Regions from separate parts of the Rhodococcus sp. SJ-3 genome, predicted to be linked through region 2. Evidence: riboswitches for the same ligand, from Rfam matches in the RefSeq annotation. Region 2 holds a riboswitch; the other holds the start of a gene.
What was found. A riboswitch is a leader RNA that binds a small molecule or an ion and turns the genes downstream of it on or off. The one in region 2 is predicted to bind cyclic di-AMP.
Positions count from the first base shown of each region.

Region 1: linked by a shared signal. The riboswitch ahead of ACTDXD_RS16400 (transglycosylase family protein) and the one ahead of ACTDXD_RS26210 (NlpC/P60 family protein) in region 2 are both predicted to bind cyclic di-AMP.

Region 1 is NZ_CM123306.1:3,531,717-3,540,852, reverse strand. Features, by position in the region: gene ACTDXD_RS16430 (glutaminyl-peptide cyclotransferase) at 1-262, shown strand, start outside; gene ACTDXD_RS16425 (MFS transporter) at 357-2,072, shown strand; gene ACTDXD_RS16420 (DUF2771 domain-containing protein) at 2,069-2,563, shown strand; gene ACTDXD_RS16415 (cold-shock protein) at 2,663-3,073, opposite strand; gene ACTDXD_RS16410 (hypothetical protein) at 3,122-3,469, shown strand; gene ACTDXD_RS16405 (YccF domain-containing protein) at 3,466-3,858, shown strand; cyclic di-AMP (ydaO/yuaA leader) riboswitch at 4,193-4,320, shown strand; gene ACTDXD_RS16400 (transglycosylase family protein) at 4,330-4,917, shown strand; gene ACTDXD_RS16395 (hypothetical protein) at 5,023-5,211, opposite strand; gene ACTDXD_RS16390 (helicase-associated domain-containing protein) at 5,272-7,548, shown strand; gene ACTDXD_RS16385 (hypothetical protein) at 7,861-8,028, shown strand; gene ACTDXD_RS16380 (DNA repair helicase XPB) at 8,315-9,136, shown strand, end outside.
Region 2 is NZ_CM123306.1:5,640,821-5,649,956, reverse strand. Features, by position in the region: gene qcrB (cytochrome bc1 complex cytochrome b subunit) at 1-159, opposite strand, end outside; gene qcrA (cytochrome bc1 complex Rieske iron-sulfur subunit) at 156-1,283, opposite strand; gene qcrC (cytochrome bc1 complex diheme cytochrome c subunit) at 1,280-2,116, opposite strand; gene ctaE (aa3-type cytochrome oxidase subunit III) at 2,221-2,835, opposite strand; gene ACTDXD_RS26230 (hypothetical protein) at 2,974-3,420, shown strand; gene trpD (anthranilate phosphoribosyltransferase) at 3,588-4,664, shown strand; gene ACTDXD_RS26220 (Lrp/AsnC family transcriptional regulator) at 4,743-5,018, opposite strand; gene ACTDXD_RS26215 (DEDD exonuclease domain-containing protein) at 5,069-6,817, opposite strand; cyclic di-AMP (ydaO/yuaA leader) riboswitch at 7,268-7,431, shown strand; gene ACTDXD_RS26210 (NlpC/P60 family protein) at 7,447-8,019, shown strand; gene ACTDXD_RS26205 (C40 family peptidase) at 8,203-9,136, shown strand, end outside.

The DNA of each region.
Region 1 (9,136 bases), 2.1 Mb from region 2:
GAACCTGAACGAACTCGAATGCACCGACGACGGCGCCGTCTACGCGAACGTGTGGAAGACCGAGGAGATCGTGCGGATCGATCCCGATTCCGGGCGGGTCGAGGCAACGATCGACGCGTCTGCCCTGCGCAACCGACTCGACGAAGCCGATCGAGACAATGTGGACGTCTTGAACGGGATCGCCCACATCCCCGGTACGGACCGATTCCTGGTGACAGGCAAGTTGTGGCCGACGCTGTTCGAAGTCCGGTTCGTCCCATGAGGGTGGCACGCGCAGCCCGCACGTCCGGGCATTGCGAGCGACGCGACAACCGGCCCGACTGCACAACAGGTGCGCGGTGGTGAAGAATCGAAGAGTGACCGAACGGGAAGAGCGACCTGCCGACAAGGCGGATGATCGTGCCCCGGGCTCTCGGCATCCGGGGTACAGCAACTATCCGCCTCCGCGCCGCACTTCTGCGCGCCGCACACCGTTGCCGCCATTGCATCCGATAGACGAGTCGTACCGCTCGGGCCCCGAAGACACCGACAAGCGCGCGGCGGGGCGAGGCACCGGACCGTCGAAGGACTCCTCGGACACGAAGGACGACCGCGCGGATGACACCAGTGGGCCCCGCGCACCGAGGATGCCCCGCAAACTCACCGTGACGCGCGTTGCTGCGTTCCGAAGCCGAGAGCTCACGAACAAGGGAATCGCCACGTTCCGTCGGGCCGCGACCGCCGACGGCGCCGACAAGTCGGGCCTGACGGCACTGATGTACGCGACCATGGCGAACTTCGCAGCCGACGCCGCGATGGCAGTGGCGTTGGCGAACACACTGTTCTTCTCGGCCGCGACCGGTGAGGACAAGACGAAGGTCGCGTTGTATCTGCTCATCACGATCGCACCATTCGCCGTCATCGCCCCGCTGATCGGTCCGCTCCTGGACCGGCTTCAGCACGGTCGTCGCGTGGCGCTGGCGACGTCGTTCGGGTTGCGGACCGTTCTCGCGATCGTCTTGATCTTCAATTTCGACAGCTGGGCATTGTATCCCGCCGCGCTGGCAATGATGGTGCTCAGCAAATCGTTCGCGGTGCTCAAATCCGCGGTCACGCCGCGCGTACTGCCACCCGAGATAGACCTGGTGCGTGTCAATTCCAGACTCACCGTGTTCGGCTTGGTCGGAGGCACCCTCGGCGCCGGAGCAATTGCCGGTGCAGCGGCGTGGGCATTCGATTCGGCGGGCGCACTGTGGCTGTGTGCCGCGATCACCGTTCTCGGCGCGTACCTGAGCATGCGGATACCGGCCTGGGTCGAAGTCACCGAGGGTGAGGTACCCGCGACATTGTCGTACCGCGGGTCCGAGGCCCGCACCGAGGTGCTCGATACCAAGACCGAGGTGCTCTCCCCCGGCGGCAAGAACAGGCAGCCGCTCGGCCGTACGGTCGTCACGGGGTTGTGGGGCAACGGCACCATCCGTGTGCTCACCGGCTTCCTCACCCTGTTCATCGCCTTCGTAGCGAAGAGCACCACCGAACAATCACCGCTCATGCAGGCTGCGATGCTCGGTCTCGTCGGCGCTGCCGCCGCGATCGGGAACTTCGCGGGGAATGCGACCGGCGCACGGATGGCGTTGGGCCGTCCGGCCCTGATCGTTGTGCGCTGCGTGGCCGCAGCAGTCGTCGTGGCGGCGATCGTCGCTGCAACGGACCACGTGCTCGCCGCTGCCCTGGCCGCGCTGGTCGCCGCCTGCGCCAGCGCCCTCGCGAAGGTCTCGCTCGACGCCTCGCTGCAACAGGACCTGCCCGAGGAGTCCATTGCGTCCGGATTCGGCCGGTCCGAGACCGTCCTGCAGCTGAGCTGGGTGCTGGGCGGCGCCATGGGAGTTCTGCTTCCCACCGAGTTGTGGATCGGATTCTCGGTCGTGACGGTGGTGCTGGTTCTCGGTTTCACGCAGACCCTGCTCACCTACCGTGGAAAGACGTTGCTGCCCGGCCTGGGCGGCAGGAGGCCCGAGCACGCCTCCACCGAATCTGCCGACGAGCGTCGAGTACGCACGGATGGGCAGCCGACACGAAATGGGAGCCGATGAATCTGCAAGCCCGGACGAAGAAGGCGATCGCGCTGATCGCGGTAGTCCTGGTGGTGGTCGCCGTGGGTATCGGCGCGGTGGTGTGGAGACTCGTCGACTCGGCCGAGCCGCGACTGCCCGAGATCACAGCCTTCGGAGACGGAAACTCGGTCACGGTCCCTCCGACACAGCACTGCAACATCAATCTCGAGGACTGCGTCGAGAATCCGATCACGCAGCTCCCCGTTCGCGCCGGATTCCCGCTTCAGCTGTCGCTGCCGTCGGAGATCTCCGGTGCGCCGTGGCGTCTGATCGCCGTGTACGGCGATCTCCAGACGGGCGAGACGTTCCTCGACGGCATCATGGTCGAGCCGGGACAGCAGCGCGCGATCACTGTGCCGAGCGACCCGACTCTGCAGTTGCTCGGCGTGGAAGTCCAGCTGCCCTCCGCTGTGGTCGACGAAGCCGGCGAGCCGATCGCTCACGCCGTGTGGGCTGTCCAGACGTTCTGACGCGGCCCGGCCGAGGTCACTCCTCGGTCCGGTGAAGACCGAATGCCGTATCCGATTCGTTCGGATACGGCATTCGGCGTTTCTGTCCTCGTGGTCCGTTCAGTGATCGAGCTCGCGGGCGATGGCTCGCATGACCTCGGAGATCCGCTGTCCAGCCTTGCGGTCCGGGTAGCGCCCACGCTGTAGGTCGGGCTGGACCGCGACTTCGAGAAGCTTGATCATGTCCTCGACCATGCCGTGCAGCTCGTCGGGCGAGCGTCGCTCACGCGCCGGTGCCTCGCGCCGTCCGGCCTGTTGCCGCAACGACGGCTTCTCGAGCAATTCGACCTTGAGCGCCTGGGGTCCGCGACGACCTACGGCCATTCCGAATTCGACGCGTTGGCCCGCTTTGAGGCTCTCGACACCCTCGGGGAGCGCCGACGCGCGAACATAGACGTCCTCGCCTTCATCCTGAGACAGGAAGCCGAAGCCCTTCTCGACGTCGTACCATTTCACCTTGCCGGTCGGCACCGCGCTCACCTGCTCCTGGACGGCCGTGCCCGAGGGCACGATATGGACATGCAAAACAACGCGCCCCAAACTCATCGAGCGGGACGCGCAGACGCGTTCAGTGTACCTCGGCGCACATTCCGCCCCCGACTGCCTGCGACTACCGTAGTCGTCGTGGGTAACTCTTCTTCCGATTCTGCTCGTGCACCCCGCCGGGGCCTGTTCAACGCAGCCATCGCGTGCTTCGTGGTGGGCATCGTGGCAGTGGTCGCAATCTTCCTGACACCGATCGTCACCGACGGCAAGCCGGGTCTCGTGCTTTTCCTGCTCACTCTCGCGTGGCCACTCGGCTTCGCGCTGGCAATCGCGTTCGCTCTGCAGTCAGGTCGGCGCTCGAAGGGCGGTAACGGTTCATGAGGGTCGTTCTCAATATCATCTGGCTGATCTTCGGCGGTTTGTGGCTGGCGCTCGGATACTTCCTCGCCGGCATCATCTGCTGCATCCTCATCATCACGATCCCGTTCGGTATCGCCTCGTTCCGCATCGGCGTCTATGCGCTGTGGCCGTTCGGGAAGACAACGGTCGACAAGCCGACTGCGGGGGCCGGTTCGCTGATCGGGAATGTGATCTGGGTCGTGATCGCCGGCATCTGGCTGGCCCTCGGACACATCACGACAGCGATCGCCATGGCCATCACGATCATCGGTATTCCACTCGCGATCGCGAACCTGAAGATGATCCCGATCTCTCTGATGCCGCTCGGGAAAGACATTGTTCCCGTCGATGCACGCCCAACATACCTGTGACCTTAATCACATAACGAGCTGATAACAGCGCGGGCTCGAAACGGGTTTCGGAGGCTACTCGCGCGACTACCAGCGAGTTCACTCTGGAATAGCCCCAGTACAAGCTCGAGACCGCTTCCGGTCGCGCGTTACCAATTGGTGACACTCGCCCACCGGACCGTTACCGTCGTCATCGGTCGGACCGCCTGGTCCAACCAACCCGGGCCCGCCGCGCCAAATTCCTGTCCCGCGGAAGTCCGGTTATCCCGACGAACGATCCACGAGGGACAGGAAACGGGGGACCCAACCGGTCTCCCTCGGAAGCACCCCGGCCCCCGCCGGGACGCTTCCCCGGAGGCCCGGCCCGCCGCACACGCGGCAGGCCTTGGGGTGAAGCCGGAGCGCTCGACGAGCGCAACGGCCGGACTACCTCTTCAGTCCGAACCCGACAGCTGACCTCGTAGGCGCGTGCGGAGAGGAAACGGAACCGACATGAGCGGACGCCATCGCAAGCCCACCAACACCGGCCGGACCGTCGCGAAGTTCGCGCTGACCGGCGCCGTCCTCGGCGTCACGGGTGTCGCCTTCAGCGGCACCGCCGCCGCAGCACCCGATTCCGATTGGGACCGCCTCGCACAGTGCGAGTCCGGCGGCAACTGGGCCATCGCCACCGGCAACGGCTACCACGGCGGCCTGCAGTTCTCGCCGAGCACCTGGAACGCCTACGGCGGCCAGGAATACGCACCCACCGCCAACCAGGCCAGCCGCGACCAGCAGATCGTCGTCGCCGAGCGTGTCCTCGCAGGCCAGGGCTGGGGCGCATGGCCGTCCTGCTCCTCGAGCCTCGGACTGTCCAGCGCTCCGACACAGCGTGAGGCCCCCAGCGCCCCCGCTCAGTCCACGCCCGCGCCGGTCACCGAGAACCGTGCGGTTCCGCAGCTCGCCGAGGTTCCGGCGCTGCCCGCCGAGGCACAGGGCATCATCGACGGCTTCGAGCAGGGTGTCGACGCACTGCAGGCCGCCGGTATTGCGCTCGACCCGGCCGTCCTCGACGCGGTCCGCGCCGTTCTGCCCCAGTAGGCAGCACTCAGCAGCATCAGCAAAGAACCCCCGCACCGGTCTCGGTGCGGGGGTTCTTCGTTGTCGGGGAGCCTGACAACCGAGGAGGCCTCGGTGTCGAGGAACTCAGCGGTTGATGACGGTGTGCGGGTGCGTGTAGGGAAGCTCGTCCGCCGGGACGGGGAACACGGCGTCCTCGCCGTACGGGGAGAGCGGACCCGAACGCGTCGACGACAGTTCGGTGACCGCATGGTCGCCATCTGCCAACTCCGGCCATCCGCGATCGACGTAGAGGTTCTTCGATTTGTCAGCCATGACGCTCATTTTGGCAGGTGAGTTCGTCTCAGGCCATCTCAGGTCTCTAATCTGGAGCGGATGACACCCGCCACGCCCACCCCCGACGCCGCATCGGACTCGCTCGCCCAGTGGCTGTCCGATCGCCGCGACACGGAACTCGTCGAGCTTCTGCGCTCGCGACCCGATCTGGTGGTGCCCCCACCCGCGTCCATGGGCGTGCTTGCGAACCGCGCACGTCAACGCGCTTCGGTGTTCCGCGCAGCGAACGACTTCACGACCGCCGAGTTCGGAATCATCGAGGCACTTGCCCGTCTCGGAGCTGCAGACGAGGCGGTGGCCAGAAAAACCCTCGTCGATGATCTGCGGGGACGGATCACCGCCAAGGCCGTCGATCGGATTCTCGACCGGCTGCGTTCCGTCCTGCTGGTGTGGGACACACCCGAGGGTCTGCGTCTGATTGCGGCCGCAGTGGAAGCGGTGCCGTGGCGGGTCGGGCGCACCCCCGAAACGGACGCGTTCACCCGCGAGGAACTCGACGTCGTCCTCGCCGAACTCGACCCTGCACAGCGCGGCATCCTCGACACCCTGGCACGCACGTCACCCATCGGGCGTACCCGCGACGCCGCGCCCGGCTCCGACGAGACCCGGCCCGTCCAGAGGCTGCTGGCGTCCGGGTTGCTCACCCGCATCGACGACGAGACGGTCGAACTTCCTCATAAGGTCGGGCAAGCACTACGGGGCGAAGCACCGTTCGATCCGGCATCGCTGCTCGCCCCGAGTGTCGAGGCGGGCACCAAGGCTGCCACCGACACGAACAGCACCGCCGCAGGCGCCGCCCTCGAGCTGCTGCGTCACTGCGAGGACCTGGTCACCGCACTGGGCCGACAACCCGCTCCCGCGCTGCGTTCCGGTGGCCTCGGGGTTCGCGAACTCCACCGACTCGCCAAGGCACTGGACCTCACCGACGACCACACCGCATTGCTTGTCGAGGTGCTCGCGGCTGCGGGACTCGTCGCACGCGGCAATCCCGACCCTGCCCCACCGGGCGACATCGACGATTACTGGGCTCCCACCACCTCGGCGGACGGATGGCTCACCGCGAACACCGCGCATCGTTGGGCGGTACTCGCCGGCGCGTGGCTCGACGCACCACGACGGCCATGGCTGATCGGGCGCCGGGATCAGAACGACAAGCCGATCGCAGCCCTGTCCGAGGAGGTGAACTCCCCGACCGCGGCCTACGACCGCAGACTGCTCCTCGAAGTTCTCGCCGACCACGTCACGCCGACCACCGCCGAGGTGCAGGCCATTGCCGCATGGCGGCGGCCGCGGTCGGCAGGTCACTTCGGTAATGAGACGGTGTCCGAGACGATTCGTGAAGCCACCGCACTCGCACTGGTCGCGCACGGCAGCCTCGGCTCACCCGGCAAGGCCCTGCTCCACGGTGGTGACGCCGAGGCGGAGATGGCGAACGCACTCCCCGAGCCTGTCGACTACGTCCTCGTCCAGGCCGACCTCACCGTCGTCGCTCCGGGTCCGCTCGTCGCGGAACTGGCCGGGCGGGTCGCGCTTGTCGCCGACGTCGAATCGGCCGGAGCCGCCACCGTCTACCGGATCAGTGAGGGCAGTGTGCGCCGTGCGCTCGACGCGGGCATGGGTGCCGGTGATCTGCACGCCCTGTTCTCGGCCCATTCGCGCACACCCGTCCCCCAATCTCTGACCTACCTGATCGACGACGTAGCACGGCGCCACGGTCGCCTGCGTGCCGGCATCGCGTCGTCGTTCGTGCGCGCCGACGATCCGGCACTTCTCGCAGAGGTGCTCGCGGCGCCGGTCGCGGCGACGTTGGCGTTGCGCGCGGTCGCCCCGACGGTCGCGATCTCGCAGGCACCCCTCGCCGAGGTACTCACCTCGCTGCGAGCGGCCGGTTTCGCACCGGCGGGAGAGGATGCGTCGGGTGCGGTGCTGGATCTGCGTCCGCGCGGCGCACGGCTGGTCGTGCCGCGGTCGCGTCCCAGATACGCCGGCCCTCTGCCGCCCAACGACGAACAGCTCGAGACACTCGTACGCACCCTGCGTGCGGGCGATCGTGCCGCCTCCGCGCCGGCAGGCAAACCGGTGCGCGGAGACGGAAGCCGGACGGGAGGTGCGGCCACGATGGCGTTGCTGCAGCTGGCTGTGCACGCGAAACGCAGTGTGACCCTCGGGTACGTCGATGCTCAGGGCACCGCGACCCGTCGCATCGTCGATCCGGTCAGCGTCGCGGGCGGGCAGCTCGAAGCGTTCGACCCCGCGACCGGCTCGGTGCGCAGCTTCGTGCTCCATCGCGTCTCGTCGGTAGCGCTGGTCGACTGAACCTCCCGTTTCCCCCAGCAGTCCGGCCGCATCGGGCAACGGTCACACCGACTGCGAGAGATCGCCGACCTTGATATGCACGCGCGGAAATCGAATCGATTTTTCGCAAACTGGCTTTTTCCAGGATTTGACGTATGGTGTGGCTCGTTGAGTAATTGCCACTCGAAATGAGGAGCGACAATGGCCGACAAGGGAAAAACACTCAAGAAACCCGCGCAGTCCATGAAGGAGCGCCGGGCAGAAAAGCGTGAGAAGGCTGCAGCGGCCGGGGAATTCATTCGTAAGCGGAAGCGGAATTGAGAACCGCACGCCATGAACACCGAAACCGCAGTGCTGGAGGCACTGTACGAAAAGATCCGTGACCTGCCGTCACGATCCGCGGGAACCGACGCGCACAGCAACGGTCATCGGGCAGCGTTGGCCCGTGCACGAGTATTCGTACTCGACGAACGAGCCGGAGTGATCAGAACACCGGTATGAGATAAGAAGACGGTATCGAAATGAAACGGACACTCCACGCCCTGGACAGAATTCAGGAAAGGCTCGAAGGAGAATTGGATTCCGTGATGATTTCCTCCGAAAAGGACGCCGGATATCGTTCCGGAATTTCGGAGGCTCTCGTGTGCGTGATGGAGGTGCGCCGATCGCTGACGAACTGATCATGTTCCTCTGGTGATGTCCGGACGCATGGGCGGCGCGCAGGTGGCGCGCCGCCCTCCGCATCTGGACAATGGAAGAGTTCTACATTCTCTCACCAGGAGGCTTCGTGGCCGACGGACCGCTCATCGTCCAGTCCGACAAGACCGTGCTGCTCGAGGTCGACCACGAGCAGGCGAACGCGGCCCGGCAGGCCATCGCTCCCTTCGCTGAACTCGAGCGCGCACCCGAGCACGTCCATACCTACCGGGTCACTCCGCTGGCCCTGTGGAACGCACGCGCGGCCGGCCACGATGCCGAGCAGGTCGTCGACGCGCTGGTCACCTATTCTCGCTTCGCCGTGCCTCAGCCGCTGCTCGTCGACATCGTCGACACGATGGGCCGATACGGCCGCCTTCAGCTGGTGAAGAATCCCGCCCACGGACTGACACTCGTCAGCTTCGACAATGCGGTGCTCGCCGAGGTCATGCGCAACAAGAAGATCGCTCCTATGCTCGGCGCACGCATCGACGACGACACCGTGATCGTCCACCCGAGCGAACGCGGCCGCCTCAAGCAGATGTTGCTCAAGGTCGGCTGGCCTGCCGAAGATCTCGCTGGGTACGTCGACGGTGAAGCGCACAGCATCGACCTCGACTTCGAGACGCATCCGTGGCATCTGCGCGACTACCAGGAGATGGCCGCGAGCTCGTTCTGGGACGGCGGTTCGGGAGTCGTGGTACTGCCCTGCGGGGCAGGCAAGACGATGGTGGGCGCGGCCGCCATGGCGAAGGCCGGTGCCACCACATTGATCCTGGTGACGAATACCGTCGCCGGACGGCAGTGGAAGCGCGAGCTGATCGCCCGCACCTCGCTCACCGAGGAAGAGATCGGCGAGTACTCGGGCGAGAAGAAGGAGATCCGCCCGGTCACCATCGCCACCTACCAGGTG
Region 2 (9,136 bases):
CAGGATGATGAAGCTGTACAGAGCGACTTCGCCGAGCAGGAACGACCAGTGGGTGGGAAACACCTTGTTGATCTGGCGGCGGATGCCGGCAGAAAGATGATACCGCGAGTCGAGGTTCTCGCCTGCTTTTGCAGCGTGTGATTGAGTTGCAGTACTCACGGGCGACGCTCCCAAAATGCCGGGCCGAGAGCTTCGATGAAGTCGCCGTTGGCGACGAGGAAGCCCTCTTCATTCACTGTAATAGGAAGCTGCGGAAGAGCGCGAGCAGCGGGACCGAAGATCGGCTTGCCGTACTCGAGTGCATCGAACTGCGACTGGTGGCACGGGCACAGAATCCGGTTGGTCTGCTGCTCGTACAGCGAGGTCGGGCATCCGAGGTGGGTGCAGATCTTCGAGAAGGCGAAGTAGTCGCCGTAGTTGAAGCTCTCCTGGCCCTTGCGCTTGATTGCACGCTCCGCGTCATCCGTCCGCAGACGGATGAGCATCACGGCGTTGCGGATCCCGCGAAGACCGTCGAGCAGCGCGTGGTCATCGCCGCGGTCGGCCTCACGGAACGGGAAGACCGTCTCCATGCCGCCCGCATCGAGGTCCTCGGGCCGCACCAGGACGATGTCCTGCGGCCGGCCGGTGTCGCGGCGCAGGTAGATTGTTTCGCCCTGGTAGCGGGGAGTCCAGCCGGACACCCAGAGCGACGAGTCGTCGCCCTCGGCCCACGGATTCTTGATCAGTCCGCCGAGCGGCATGATCAGCCCGACTCCCAGCGCGCCGCCACCGAAGATCGCGGTCCGCTTGACGAGCTTCCGGCGGGTGAACGTCGACGTCTCGAGCGAATCGGTCAGCTCGGCGACGATCGTCTTGCGATCGACCTCGGCGGACGGGCCGTCGTGACGATCCTGGATCGACACCTCTTCGGGGATGAACTTCTTGGTGAACTGGACCGCGCCGACACCGACTCCGAGGATCGACAGACCGAGGGTCAGGCCGAGCAGCGGGGTGTAGAGGTTGTACCAGCCGTACTGCGGGTCGTCGATGCTCTGGTATTCCCACGGCCAGAACAGGTAGACGCCGATGAAGGCAAGACCGGCGATGCCTGCGAGGATGAACCATGCGGCCACGTTGCGCTCTGCGCGCTTCTCGGCGCGGGTGCCCTCGACGGGCCACCGGTCCTTGCGAAACACGACATCGACACCGTCGAGGTTCGTGCCGAGTTCGACGAGATCGTCGCGGCTCATCTGATCGAGATTCTCGATCGAATGCTTGTTCGGCGTGTCGCCGCTACTCATGACCTTGCTCCGATCCACAGTGCGGCACCGACGACCGCGACGATGCCAACGGCGAACATCGTGGGACCTTCAGCGCCTGGCCCGAAGCCTCCGAGGCCGTATCCGCCCGGATTCTGAGTCTCGCTGGCGGACTTGATGTACGCGATGATGTCTTGCTTCTCCTCGACCGTCAGCTGGCGATCGGAGAACTTCGGCATGTTCTGCGGCCCGGTGAGCATCGCAGTATAGATCTGCTGCTCGTTGGCAGGATCGAGGTTGGGGGCGAACTTGCCGGACGAGAGGGCTCCACCGCGACCGGTGAAGTTGTGGCACGAAGCGCAGTTCTGGCGGAACAGTTCGCTACCGCGTCCGATGTCGTTGCCGCGCAGGGAGGACTGGGCGATTTCCCCGTTCTCGTCGCGGATCACCGTCGGGCCACCACCGTTGGCCTGGATGTAGGCACCGAGAGCATCGATCTGGCCGGCATCGAACTTCGGGTCCTTGCGCTTTGCCTGGGCCTCGTTGCGAGCGGCAGGCATACGGCCGGACGACACCTGGAAGTAGACCGCTGCCTCGCCAACGCCGATCAGCGTGGGGCCGCGATCCTCGATGCCCTGCAGGTTGACACCGTGGCAGGTCACGCAGGAGGTCTCGTATAGCTGCTGGCCCTCGCGGATCAATGCGCTCTGGTCGTCCTGAGCAGTGGCCACCTGTGGGTCGGGTGTCAGCGCAGAAGCAAGGAAGCCTGCGCTGAGGAGGCCGAGTGCGAGTACCAGGGCGCCGGTGACGCGGCGCCTGAGCTTGCGCTGACGGCGGGACGTGGCAGCCGAAGCTGCCGAGGATCGACCGGGCATGTCGTCACCCTCGGGTGCGAGAGGTGGGGATGAACTCATCTGTATCCCTTATATGTAAGTCGGGACTGACTGGACGTCAGGGGGCTGCCTAAGCGTTCAGCTGGCTAACGGATGAAATAGATCGTGGCAAACAGCGCGATCCACACGATGTCGACGAAGTGCCAGTAGTAGGACACGACGATGGCTGCGGTGGCCTGCGCGGGGGTGAACTTGCTGACCTTGGTGCGGAACAGCAGGAACACGAATGCGATGAGTCCACCGATCACGTGCAGGCCGTGGAAGCCGGTGGTCATGTAGAACACCGAGCCGTACACGCTGCCAGCAATGGTGGTGCCGTGCTGGACCAGGGTGATGTATTCGTAGCCCTGGCCGAGTACGAAGAACGTGCCCATGCCGAGAGTGATGATGTACCACCGGCGGAGGCCGAATACGTCGCCGCGCTCTGCTGCGAACACACCGAGCTGGCAGGTGAAGGACGATGCGATCAGCACCGCCGTGATCGGCACTGCCAGCCACAGGTTCAAATGGGTGGGCGGCGGAGGCCACATGCCCTCCGGAGCCTGTGCCCGCGCCACGAAATACATGGCGAAGAGCCCTGCGAAAAACATGAGCTCACTGGACAACCACACGATGGTGCCGACGCTGACCAGGTTGGGCCGGTTCAACGAGTGCACGCGCTGTGTGATTGCAGATCCTGAAGTCCCTACTGCGCTCGTCACGCTGGCTAGTATGACCCGTCGTAGTACGTGTTGGGCAATCGGGGCCGAAATCGGCGCGTCTTTGCTGCTCTCGGGGGGAGAAATGCCGAGATCCGGGCCCGGATGGGTTGCAGGGGTGACGGATGTGAAGGTGGCGGCATGAGTGAACAACCGGGTGTGCTGGGAAGAATTCGACGACTCCTTGCGCGCCGTGTCCCCGAGCGTCTCGATATCACCCGACCGGATCTCGCGGTCGTCGTCGAGTCGTTCGACGACTCGGAGGCCTGCTCCACCGCACTGAATCGTGGCGCGCAGGACGCGCCGCGTTGGGCCGAATCCGACGACGCAGTGCTGCGGCATCATCTGGAACTGCCCGCGACGGCCGTCGAGGAGGCACTCGCACTGGCCGGCCAGGACGGCTACGTCGCCGCTGCGCCGCCCTCCGCGGTACCTTTCGAGGACGGAGTGACCCGAGTCTCCCTGATCCTGCAGCGGGTTCAGCTCCTCGACGCGATGCATTGCGCTCAAGAGAAGTCGCGGATGGCCTCGCTGGCGCAACGGCTCGGTGGCGATGCCCGCGGATGGGACGCTCTTCAGCCCGAATGACGCAGCCTTCGATCGCGTCAGCCCGAATGACGCAGCCTTCGATCGCGCGGGAAGCGCCGCGGTAGGAATCCCGGTTGTTCACGGCCGGGAGGACGTCAATAAGCTCTCCGAGCGGAGGGCACAACAGTGCTCCGGTAGCGAGTCGGATGTGGTGAAGGGTGGGTGCGATGAACGCGAGGCAGGCGGCGGACGAGGTGGTTGCCAGCTGGCCCGCAGTACTCGGATCTCTGACCGCAGGTCGTGATCTGACGCGACCCGAGGCCGTCTGGGCCATGGACGAGATCTTCTCCGACAACGCGACCCCCGCACAGATCGCGGCGTTCGGTGTCGCACTCAAGATGAAGGGCGAGACGTCCGACGAATTACGGGCGCTCGCCGACACGATGCTCGGTTACGCCAACCTGGTGCCGGTGGACGACGACACGGTTGACATCGTGGGAACGGGCGGCGACCGCGCCAACACAGTGAACATCTCGACGATGTCAGCGCTCGTGGTGGCAGGAGCGGGCGTCCGGGTGGTCAAGCACGGCAACCGCGCCGCCTCGTCCAAGAGCGGTGGCGCCGACGTACTCGAGGCACTCGGGGTCCATATCGATCTGGGTCCGGAACAGGTTGCGCGCTCGCTCGACGAAGCGGGCATCGGATTCTGCTTCGCGCCGGTGTACCACCCGGCGCTGCGGTTCGCGGCTGCACCACGCAAGCAGATCGGCATCCCGACTGTGTTCAACGTACTGGGCCCGCTCACCAACCCTGCGCGTCCCCGCGCTGGTCTGATCGGCTGCGCCTTCGAGTCGCTGGCTCCGACCATCGCGGGCGTGCTTGCACAGCGGGGCAATTCGGCGCTGGTCGTTCGCGGCGACGACGGTCTCGACGAGTTGACGACGTCGACGACGTCGACCGTGCACATTGTGCGCGACGGTGCCGTCGAGACCCAGACGCTCGATCCGACGCGGCTCGGGATCTCGCGGGTCCCGCTCGAAGCGCTCCGGGGCGGCGACGCCGCCGAGAATGCGGTGATCGCTCGGGCCTGCCTTGCCGGTGAGACCGGACCCGTGCGCGATGCGGTGCTTCTCAACGCCGCGGGCGCGATCGCTGCGTTCAGGGGCCTGGACGGTGGACTCGAGGATGCGCTCGCAGCAGGATTCGAGGTGGCTGCGACCTCGATCGACAGCGGTGCGGCTGCGCAGGTGCTCGAGAAATGGGCTGCCGTGACCACTCGGCTCGGGGTCGAGGGGGAGCGCTGACCGCGGCGACCTCGGTATGACGGTGGTGCCCGCGTGCTGACCGCGGGCACCGCTCGATCCGTCGCTGCTCGCGGACGGTCAGTTCCCGATGGAGAAGCCGGCCTCGATGTCGGCGCTCGAATAGGACTGGAACGCGATGTGTGTGACCGTCCTGCTCACGCCATCGACCTTGTTGATGCCCCGCGTGACCACCTCGGCGATCTGCTCGTGGTCGCGGACACGCACGATCGCTACGAGATCGACGTCCCCGGCGCACGAGTACACCGTGTCGACTCCGGCGAGGTCGGCTACCGCCCGAGCGGTCTCCGGTATGCGGTGGGCGTCGGCGTCGATCAGAACGATGGCGTTGATCATGGGGACTCCTTGTCTGTACTCCGGTGACGCAGGTCTTCTTCCGGTGACGATCAGCCTATGCGGTGCCCCGTCGGTTCCGGGACTGCCCCGGACGCCTCTCGTGCCAGCTCGGCCCATTCGCTCCACCGACCCGCACCCTCGACGGGTTCGGACCATCCGTGGGAGGTCCGCACGATGCGCACCCCGTCGGAATCCAGCCACCGCGCGACCAGGCCCAACTCTTCCGCGGCCGCACCGCGCAGCGGACCCGGACCGGGCAGTACCGTTTCCGCACCGGCTGCGATCGCTTCGACGACAGGCATGGGTCGTACGCCGCGTTCCGCGACGCCCGCCGACGCGAGCCGGCCGGAGCGCACCACTGCGAAATCCCAGCCGCCTTCGGCGCGCGGGCGGGCAGCGATCAGTTCGTCGATGGCTGCGAGTGCCGCGAGGCGCTGCGTGCGTCGTAGCGCACGGATCGCGTCGGCGGTGCGGTCGCGTAGCCGTGCCGCGTTCTCGAACAGTTCCTTGCCTGCCAACTCGTCGATGCGTTCGTGAGCTTGCGCGATCGAAGAGGCGTCATCGCCACGCAGGAGAGCACGTGCCCGCAGAACCTGAGCGGAGTACTCCTCGGGACTCTGCGGCCCGAAGGAGGCTGCCGAGCAGGCGCCTACGGCGTCGGGCCGGCAGCGGTCGCCGTGCCGCGCGGATCGGCCGATCCGGCGGGTGCATGTGCGCAGTCCGCTGAATTCGGCAAGGGTCGCCGCCACATCGGCGGCACCGTTCCGGACGGAGAACGGGCCGAGCGCGTCGGGCGAGGGCGTCCGCGAGATCGCCAGGCGTGGAAACGGTTCGTCGGTGAGTGTGATCCACCACCCACGGGTGGGGTATTTGGAACGTCGATTGTAGGGGGGCGTGTGGGCGGCGATGAGCCGGAGTTCGCGGACCCCGGCCTCTAGGCCGTGCGCACATTCGACGTGGTCGATGCGAGTCGTCAGTGCGACCATCTCGCGTAGACGCGGTCGGGTTTCCGAACCCGTGAAATAGCTGCGGACACGACGACGTAGATCCACGGCCGTGCCGATATAGAGTGCCTCGTCCGAGGGGCCACGGAACAGGTACACGCCCGGGCGGTGTGGCAGATGCGCGGCGAGGGTGCGTTTGGCACGCTGTTCCGCCGTGATGGCGGGGATGTAGTCGCGTAGTTCGGTGAGGCTGTGGACCCCCTGGTTGCCGACGCGCTCGATGAGGGCGTGAAGGACGTCGACGGTTGCGCGTGCGTCGTCCAGTGCGCGGTGTGTGGGCCGGGTCGAGACGCGGAACAGTTCGGCGAGTGCGGAGAGTTTCACCGAGGGTGCCTCGTCGCGCCCGAGGACCCGCCGGGCCAGTTTGACGGTGCAGACGACGGGGAACCGTGGCCAGGGCACATTGCACTGGGCGGCCGCGGCACGGAGGAAACCGGTGTCGAATCCGGCGTTGTGCGCTACGAGGACCGAACCGGCGGCGAATTCGAGGAACGCGGGAAGCACTTCCTCGATGCGCGGCGCCTGATAGACCATCGCGGTGGTGATACCGGTGAGGCGGACGATCTCGGGAGGGATCGACCGGCCTGGGTCGACGAGGGTCGCGAACTCGCCGAGGACCTCACCACTGCGCACCTTCACTGCGCCGATCTCGGTGATGGCGTCGTCGCCGGAGCGTCCACCGGTGGTCTCGAGATCGACCACTACGAAGGTGGTGTCGCGTAGGGGAGTGTCGAGTTCGTCGAAACTGAGTTGGACACCGTGGGCGGTGTCGGAGGCGGTAGGGGACGACGTCATGCGCATGAGGGTAGAAACCGCCTCCGACACCCGCGGAAACCCGACATTCCGGCACCGATGAGACGAGGATCACATGTCTCTCGGGAGGGTGGATCGGACCGGCGTCGGCGGGGTGCTGCCTTCGCGTCGGGAGGTCGCTGCCGCACTGCGTTCGCGTGGTCGCTTCGGGGACTGCGGGGAGGTTGGGCCGGCGCTCTGAGCTGGGATGAGTTACGGCGGTGTGCAGACTGCTCGCGTGGGCCGTCCGGATCGGACCGGCGCCTGAGGATAGTGACCCTCAGTGCCGTTATCGCGTTGTTATCAAAGCGGCCCAATCTATGTCCCAAACCGCTCGAACCGGACTTAATGCGCATTCTCGGCGAGTTCGGGTTGGCCTCGGTGATGCAGTTTCGTAACCTTCCTGAGACCAAGCGGAATAGTTCGTCCGGCCCACTCCCGAGGGCCGGAGCCGCTAGGTAACCGCCTAATCGGCCGCTCGAGCACGAGCGTCCGAGCCGGGGACCCACACGTGTTACTGGGGTGAATCCCCTCCGTCGCACTCGCGGCGAGGGGTAGGGCTGATCTTCCGGCCCGAATCCGTCAGCTAACTCGGTCGGCGGGTGAACGGAAGAATTGGAGAACAACCCCTCGTGGTCTCGCAGAACAACAAGCGTGCAGTGCGTCGCGCCCTCGTCGCCGGCGCCCTCGCGCTCGGTGCAATCACCGTCACCGCCGGTCCGGCGATGGCAGAGCCCGTCACCATTCCCGGTGTCGGCACTTTCGAACTTCCCGCAGGAGTGACCCTGCCGCCGGAGGTCACCAACCTCATTCCGCCTGCTCCCGAAGCCGCCCCCGCCGCACCCTTCACCGCGCCGTTCAGTTCGGTCGGTCAGCGGGCAGCCGACGCCGCGCTCAGCAAGGTCGGCTCTCCGTACGTCTACGGCGCCACCGGCCCGAACGCGTTCGACTGCTCGGGACTTGTGCAATGGGCGTACCAGCAGGTGGGGCTCAGCGTCCCGCGTACGAGCTACCAGCAGGCCACTGCCGGTCAAGCTGTGTCGGTCGGCGCGTTGCAGCCCGGCGACGTCGTCTCCTTCTACGGCGGCAGTCACACCGGTATCTACATCGGCAACGGCAACATCGTGCACGCCTCGACCTCGAGCCAGCCGGTGAAGGTCGCTCCGCTGGACTCGATGCCTGTGGACGGTGCTCGCCGTTTCTGATCGACGAGCAGTGCCTTGTGAGGGTGGATCGGTGGCTACCGGTCCACCCTCACTTCATCGACGGGTGCGGCCTCTGTGACGGGCACCGCGAATAACGAATTGCAATGCGCTACCCGCGGGTAGACACGAAGCTATACGGTTCCGTAACCTGATCGAGATCTTTGCGAAAGGAAGACAAGCGTCGTGTTCTCCGTTCCCGTCAGACGGGCCATTCGCACTGCCCTCGCCGCATGGGTACTTCTCCTCCTTGCTCTGACCTCCGCGCCTGCAGTGGCCGACCCCATCGGTGACAGTCCCACCGCCAAACTCGAGCATCTCGCCGACCTGTCACGTCGGTCCGAGCAGGCCACCGAAGCGCTGCACCACGCAGGGGTCGAATTGGATGGCCGGCTCGCGGAGCAGCGCGACCTCGATGCTCGTGCCGCCGCCGATCACGACGCACTCGCAGCAGCTCAGGCCGAAGTCGCCCGCTTCAAGCCCACTGTCGACAAGCTCGCCCAGGCCAACTATCGAGGTTCGCGTACCAATCGTCTCTTCGCCGTGATGGTCAGCGACTCGCCTCAGCAGTTGCTCGACCAGATGGTGATGCTCGACGTGCTCGGCGCGCAGACCGATCGCGAGATCGAAGGATTCCGCCGGGCCACCGACGCCGCAGTGGCCGCCGCGTCGGTCTCCCAGAAATCGGCCGAAGCTGCGCGTGTTGCGGCCGAACAGGCACAGACGTTGCGTGACGACCTCCAGCGCCAGGAAACCGAACTCGAGGTACAGATCGCCGCAGTTCTCGAGGCCTTCGACAACCTGAGCGACGAGGAGAAGTCGATCCTCGCAGGAACCCCGTTCCCGCCCGGTCTCGACGCCGACCGCATCATGCAGCACCTCATTCCCGGCAACGGCGCTGGAGCGCTTCGATCCGCACTCACCCGCATCGGCGACCCGTACGTGTGGGGAGCCACCGGACCCGACCAGTTCGACTGCTCCGGACTCGTGGTCTGGGCGTACCAGCAGGTCGGAAAGACCGTGCCGCGATCCAGTCAAGCTCAAGCTCAGGGCGGAACCCCGGTCTCGCGCGAGAACCTCCAGCCCGGCGACGTCATCATCTTCTACAACGACGCCTCCC